Linked DNA regions of Bombiscardovia apis. The protein of the gene in region 1 binds, or shares a complex with, the protein of each later gene. Links are inferred from orthologs where the notes say so. Each region holds a gene or a part of one and is shown on either strand. Other genes may lie near its edges.

Region 1 (3,261 bases):
GATCCAGCTCGTAGACAGTTGGCTAAGACCGGAAGCAACGTCTTGGGTGTAGGAGCTTTGGCTTTGGGCTTGTTCTTAATCGCAGCCGGTGCTTTCACTCTGCGCCGTCAGGCACGTTAGGGCTTTTAGCCTCTTATAGCTAGAAAAGGGCCGGGGACTGTTCAACCAGTCCCCGGCCCTTTTCTTATATGCGCTTGCACCCTGTAAGTGCTACATAGTTTTTAGAGCTTTTCGATCGGAGCTACACGCAGCATGAGCCGTTTAACACCGTCTGAGCCAAAGTCCACAGTTAAGACAGAGTTATTGCCCTTGTCTTGCACGTCGATTACTGTGCCCAAACCATACTGATCGTGGGCGACCTTATCTCCATGATGGAAGTCTGCAATGTTAAGTTTGGATCCCGATGGCTGCGCAGCTACCACAGACCTTGTGGGTTGTGTACGCTTCGTCGTAACTCGGCCGCTCTTGCTTGATGACTTAGAGCCATAACTGCTGGAGTATCCACCTCGACTTGAAGACGAGCTGCCGTAGCGGCGCGAGCTTGACGATCCACCATAGGAAGAACCTGAAGCAGAACCTGAGCGTGAGCCGTACGACCCATAGGACGTCCCGTAAGATCGTGAGGAACTCGAAGAACTGGAACGCCCATAAGATTGAGAAGATCCGAAGGTAGATGAAGAACCGAATTCATCGTCTTCAAAGCTGCCGAATTCATCATCGCTTCCGCCTGAGCCCCAGCCGCTCTGCATGCGCTCAACGCTGGACTGGCGACGTTTCCAATCAATCAAATCCTCAGGAACGTCGTCTAAGAACTGGCTGGCTAGCATCTCATTAGCTTGGCCCCATTGAGCTCGCACAGTAGCACGAGTCAAATATAGGCGCTGCTTGGCACGAGTAATGCCCACATAGGCTAGACGACGCTCTTCTTCCAACTCACCCTCGTCTTCCAAGGATCGTGAATGAGGGAAGGTCCCCTGCTCCATACCCGTTAAGAAGACCACCGGATACTCCAAGCCCTTCGCGGTGTGAAGAGTCATCAAGGTAACCTTGCCGCTTTCTTCGTTAATGCCCGGCAGCTGGTCGGAATCGGCTACGAGGGCCGTAGTCTCCAAGAATCCAGCAAGAGTGGCATCAGGCGTTTTCTGCTCAAACTCAGCGGCTACCGACTGCAACTGAGAAAGATTCTCGACTCGGGATGCGTCTTGCGGGTCAGTGGACTTACGCAGTTCAGCCAGCATGCCAGAGGCATCGAGTACCTCAGCCACTATTTCGGATGGCTTATTGTCATGTTCAGACACGAAATTCGTCAGCTCATGCATGAGAGTACGGAAACTCTCCAGCTTCTTAGCCGTAAGTGTTGGAATACCATCAATCTGCTCGTAATGCTCAATCCCACTCCAGAAGCTAGCATTGTGAGCATCAGAGTACATGCTGATAAGCGCCTCAGCCCGAGCTCCTAAACCACGCTTGGGCACATTGAGAATACGGCGCAGGTTAACGTCATCATCGGGGTTGGCAATAGCATGCAAATACGCCAGAGCATCTTTGACTTCGCGACGCTCGTAGAATTTAGTGCCACCTACCAACTGGTAGGGCAAGCCAGCGTTAATGAGGGCTTCCTCTAAGGCTCGTGATTGCGCATTGGCACGATACATAATAGCCATATCCGAATAGAGGATGCTTTCTTCGGCCCGTAGACGAGCAATCTCGGTACCAATCCAAGCGGCTTCTTGCTGAGCATTATCGGCAGCATAACCCACAATGGGCTCACCCTTGCCTAGCGCTGTCCAGAGCTTTTTAGGGGTGCGCGAAGTGTTCTTCGAGATGACCGCGTTGGCTGCGTCCAAAATGGTTTGCGTAGAACGATAGTTCTGCTCGAGCATGATGGTTTTCGCGCCCGGAAAGTCCTTCTCGAAGTCGCGAATGTTGCTAATATCTGCACCGCGGAAGGCGTAGATTGACTGGTCGGAATCACCCACAACGGTAATCCAAGCCTGACCTTCCCTACCAGCTGCTACAGGCCTGTCTGCTTGAGCCTCCTCTTGGGCTTTAGCTCGCTCTTCGGCACTGTCAGCTCCGGCCAGCTCGCGCAAGAGCACGTATTGTGCGTGGTTGGTGTCCTGATACTCGTCGACCAGAATATAGCGGAACTTATGGTGGTAGTACTGGGCTACCAAGGGAGATTGCCGCAAAAGCTCTACGGTACGCACGATTAAGTCATCGAAATCTACCGCGTTCGCCTGTCCCAAGCGGTACTCATACTCAGCGTAAAAGACCGAATAGAGCTCTTCTTCATTGCCAAAGCGTGAGCTAATTTGCTGCCCTCTCTGCCCTGGCTTGTAATCGGGCGCAAAGGTCTTGAGTTGTTCCTGCCAACCTTGCAGGTTATTTTTGTAGTCCGAGATGTGCGAGAGGATGCTACGCGGAGTATAACGCTTCAAATCGACGTTAAGATCTTTGCCAATGAGTTTGATTAAACGCTCAGAATCGCCCGAGTCATAGATGGAGAACCCCGACTTGAGGCCGATTTCCTTGCCATCACGGCGTAGAATGCGCACACATGCCGAGTGGAAGGTTGAAACCCACATCCGCTCTGCAACGGGGCCGATGAGCTGCCCTAGACGCTCCCTCATTTCAGCAGCGGCCTTATTAGTAAAAGTAATGGCGAGCACCTGGCTGGGCCAAGCTCCAAACTGGCTCAGAATCCACGCTATACGGCGGGTAAGCACACGAGTCTTACCTGAACCTGCACCTGCGCCAATAAGGAGGGCAGGGCCTCGATATTGCACCGCCTGAGACTGCTGGGGATTGAGACCAGCCAGAAGGTCGTCCGCACTGCGTTGGATCATGTCTGCTTCTTCAAACACTTCGAGCCCCTCAATACGCGCTTAATGGTGTCAGCAAAGTGGTAGCTTGTAAAAGCTGCCGGGCTTTCATTTGTAGCACATACGAAGGTCATATTGCCACACCCTCGGCAAAGAAAAGCCCCGGAAGAGGATGAACCCTTCCGGGGCGAAACAATAAACAAGAACTACTTGTTCATTTGTTCCTTAGCTTTGTTCTTAGCGTCGGTCGCACTTTGCTCGACCTTGGCTTTGCCAACATTTGCATCTGCCTTAGCCTTGTCGGTCGCATCAGACATCTTGTCTTTGGCGTTCTCAGCAGCGTCAGACATTTTGTCCTTAACATTCTCGGCAGCGTCGGAAATCTTCTCCCCGGCCGACTTCATGGCATCCTTGGCGTTATCTAATACACTCATCT
Region 2 (3,005 bases), 110 kb from region 1 along the record:
TGCCCGCTTAGAAGAGCCTTGGATGGATACTGCCAGTGTTGTCGTTCACGACGTTCCACTGCTGGCAAGTGTATATCAAACAATTCCGTTTTCTTTTGATTTCATCATTACGGTTGAAGCTCCCGAGACTACCCGAATTGCGCGGATGGTGAACGAGCGGCATATGACGCAGGCTCAAGCTGTTGCAAGAGTGGCGAATCAAGCCAGTCAAGCGGACAGGGAGCGTTTGGCTGACATTGTTATCGATGCCTCCCAGCCTATCGAACAAATGTTCGACTGTGTTGATAGAATATATGTACAATTACAGCAGCAAGCTCAACTGCGTCTGTAGTTAAGGGTGCTGGGCACTGACTGTTGGAAGAGGAGCTAAGGAGTGGCATGGGGTTTAATATAGAACGTACGGAAAAACCGTTCGTGGTGAAGTCACCCTACCAGCCGTCCGGTGACCAGCCTCAGGCCATCAATGAGCTGGCCAGTCGAATTGAAAACGGCGAAAACGATGTGGTGCTCATGGGTGCCACGGGTACTGGTAAAACTGCTACTACGGCTTGGATGATTGAGAAGTTGCAGCGTCCTACGCTAATTCTGGAACCTAACAAAACGCTGGCTGCTCAGTTGTGCGCTGAATTCCGTGAGCTCATGCCCGATAATGCTGTCTCGTACTTCGTCTCCTACTACGATTACTACCAGCCTGAGGCCTATATTCCTCAGACTGATACGTATATCGAGAAGGATTCCAATATCAACGACGATGTGGAGCGTCTGCGGCACGCTGCCACTGCAAATCTCTTGACTCGCAGGGACTGTGTGGTTGTCGCCACCGTCTCCTGTATTTATGGTTTGGGTACTCCTGAGGAGTATGCGGGTCGTATGCTCTTCTTGCGTGAAGGTCAGCAGATAAGTCGAGATGAGCTCTTGCGCCAGTTTGTGAACATGCAATACAAGCGCAACGATATTGCTTTTACTCGTGGTACTTTCCGCGTGCGCGGAGACACAGTCGAGATTATCCCCGTATACGAGGAACTGGCTGTACGCATCGAGTTTTTTGGAGATGAAATCGACCGTATATCGACTCTCCATCCCTTAACGGGTGATGAAATAGCTCACGAGAGCGAAGTGCATATTTTCCCGGCTTCTCACTACGTGGCCGGGCCTGATCGTATGCAACGGGCTTTGAAGAGTATTAAAGAAGAGCTTGACTGGAGGGTTGGGCAGCTACGCAAGGAAGGCCATGAGCTGGAGGCCCAGCGTCTCACTATGCGTACCACTTACGACTTGGAGATGCTCACTCAAATTGGCACCTGTTCAGGAGTTGAAAATTACTCCCGTCATTTCGATGGGCGTGAGCCAGGAACAGCCCCGCATACGCTTCTAGACTTCTTCCCAGACGACTTTTTGCTGGTCATCGACGAGTCCCATGTGACGGTGCCTCAGATTGGTGCCATGTATGAAGGCGATGCTTCTCGTAAGCGTACCTTGGTTGAGCATGGTTTCCGTCTGCCTTCCGCTATGGATAACCGCCCGCTGAAATGGCCAGAATTCCTGAACAAGGTTGGACAGACCATATACTTGTCGGCAACTCCGGGCGATTATGAGATGGGCTTGTCTGATGGGGTAGTGGAGCAGATTATTCGCCCCACGGGCCTGCTAGACCCTCAGATTGAGGTTCGCCCAGTCAAGGGTCAGGTTGACGACCTGTTAGCAGAGATTAAGGATCGCGTGGCCAAGCACGAGCGTGTCTTGGTAACGACTCTCACTAAGAAGATGGCTGAAGACCTCACAGACTACTTGCTTGAGCGTGATATCAAGGTGGAGTATTTGCACTCAGATGTTGATACCCTGCGCCGCGTTGAGCTCTTAAGGGAACTGCGTGAGGGCAAGATAGATGTCATTGTTGGCATCAACCTCTTGCGTGAGGGCTTAGATTTGCCTGAGGTATCGTTGGTGGCCATTTTGGATGCTGATAAGGAAGGTTTCTTGCGCTCCTATCGCTCACTTATTCAGACTATTGGTCGTGCGGCTCGAAACGTATCAGGCACAGTCATCATGTATGCAGATGCGCAGACCGACTCCATGAAAAAGGCTATTGACGAGACGGACCGCCGCCGAGCTAAGCAGATTGCTTACAATAAGGAGCACGGTGTCGATCCCAAGCCACTGATTAAGAAGATTTCTGATGTCAACGATATGTTGGCCAAAGAAGACATTGACACACAGACTCTTTTGGAGGGCGGTTATCGCAATGCCGGCAAGGCTGGAAACTCACACTTGGGAGTCCCCAGTTTTGACAAGGACGAGGCTGACAAGCGTCATCAAGAGATTCTGCAGGCTGGTCTACCAGCTCAAGACTTGGCTGATTTGATTCGTCAACTTAGTGATCAGATGCATACCGCCGCTGAGCAGCTGCAATTCGAACTGGCAGCTCGCCTACGAGACGAAGTACGCGATTTGAAGAAGGAACTGCGGCAGATGGCGGAAGCCAGCAAATAGCAGTGTGGTTAAAACATTGGCTATGTAATACAGCAGACAGGGCTCAATGTGGGCCCTGTCTTAAATGGCATATAGAGTGAAAGCTATGTCTGAGACCCCTCTTGCCTTTATGGTTATAACCCTGATTGTTCTCGCCGTATTCTTCGTTGTTGACTTGTTTGTCATCGGCCGTAAACCGCATGTGCCCTCTACTAAAGAGTGTGTGCAACACATTGTCTTCTTCGTTGCAGCTGCCCTCATTTTTGGGGCCATACTCTGGCTTATTGCCGGCCCTCAGTCCGCTATTGAATTCTACTCTGGCTGGCTCACCGAATATTCGCTCAGCATCGATAACCTCTTCGTATTTGTCATCATCATGAGCAACTTCGCCGTGCCTAGAGACCTGCAAAAATATGTGTTGAGTGTGGGAATCACTATAGCGTTGGTCTTGCGGGGCATTTTTATTCTTGTCGGCGTTACGCTGATTACCAAGTTCACATGGGTTTTCTTTATCTTCGGCGCTTTCCTGCTTTATA

The links.
Region 2: the proteins of R8377_RS03365 (region 1) and uvrB are in contact, whole or in part, in a crystal structure (PDB 7EGT), measured with the Thermus thermophilus proteins. The link is inferred for Bombiscardovia apis from one-to-one orthologs. Residues at the interface, in WP_096412145.1 of Thermus thermophilus: His654, Arg656, Phe657, Gln666, Asp668, Glu669, Lys680, Arg681, Leu682, Ser683, Lys685, Tyr686, Ala687; in WP_096411307.1 of Thermus thermophilus: Glu23, Leu25, Arg26, Asp27, Gly28, Glu29, Arg30, Phe31, Arg55, Glu326, Asp327, Phe328, Glu379, Ser382, Gln383, His398, Gly400, Arg401.

The regions. Positions count from the first base shown.
Region 1 is NZ_AP026800.1:887,494-890,754, reverse strand. The notes cover bases 22-3,211. They hold R8377_RS03365 (UvrD-helicase domain-containing protein), read right to left. Parts: upstream 2,868-3,211; coding sequence 222-2,867; downstream 22-221. Other genes in these bases: R8377_RS03360 (hypothetical protein), read right to left, coding at 3,032-3,211; R8377_RS03370 (CAP domain-containing protein), read left to right, coding at 22-120. Outside these bases: more of R8377_RS03370, read left to right, coding at 1-21; more of R8377_RS03360, read right to left, coding at 3,212-3,259. UniProt on the Escherichia coli protein: A helicase with DNA-dependent ATPase activity. Unwinds DNA duplexes with 3'-5' polarity. Translocates on single-stranded DNA with 3'-5' polarity. Initiates unwinding more efficiently from a nicked substrate than double-stranded DNA.
Region 2 is NZ_AP026800.1:781,747-784,751, forward strand. What follows is about bases 1-2,934. They hold uvrB (excinuclease ABC subunit UvrB), read left to right. Parts: upstream 1-378; coding sequence 379-2,490; downstream 2,491-2,934. Other genes in these bases: coaE (dephospho-CoA kinase), read left to right, coding at 1-331; R8377_RS02950 (TerC family protein), read left to right, coding at 2,576-2,934. Also shown: more of R8377_RS02950, read left to right, coding at 2,935-3,005. UniProt on the Escherichia coli protein: The UvrABC repair system catalyzes the recognition and processing of DNA lesions. A damage recognition complex composed of 2 UvrA and 2 UvrB subunits scans DNA for abnormalities.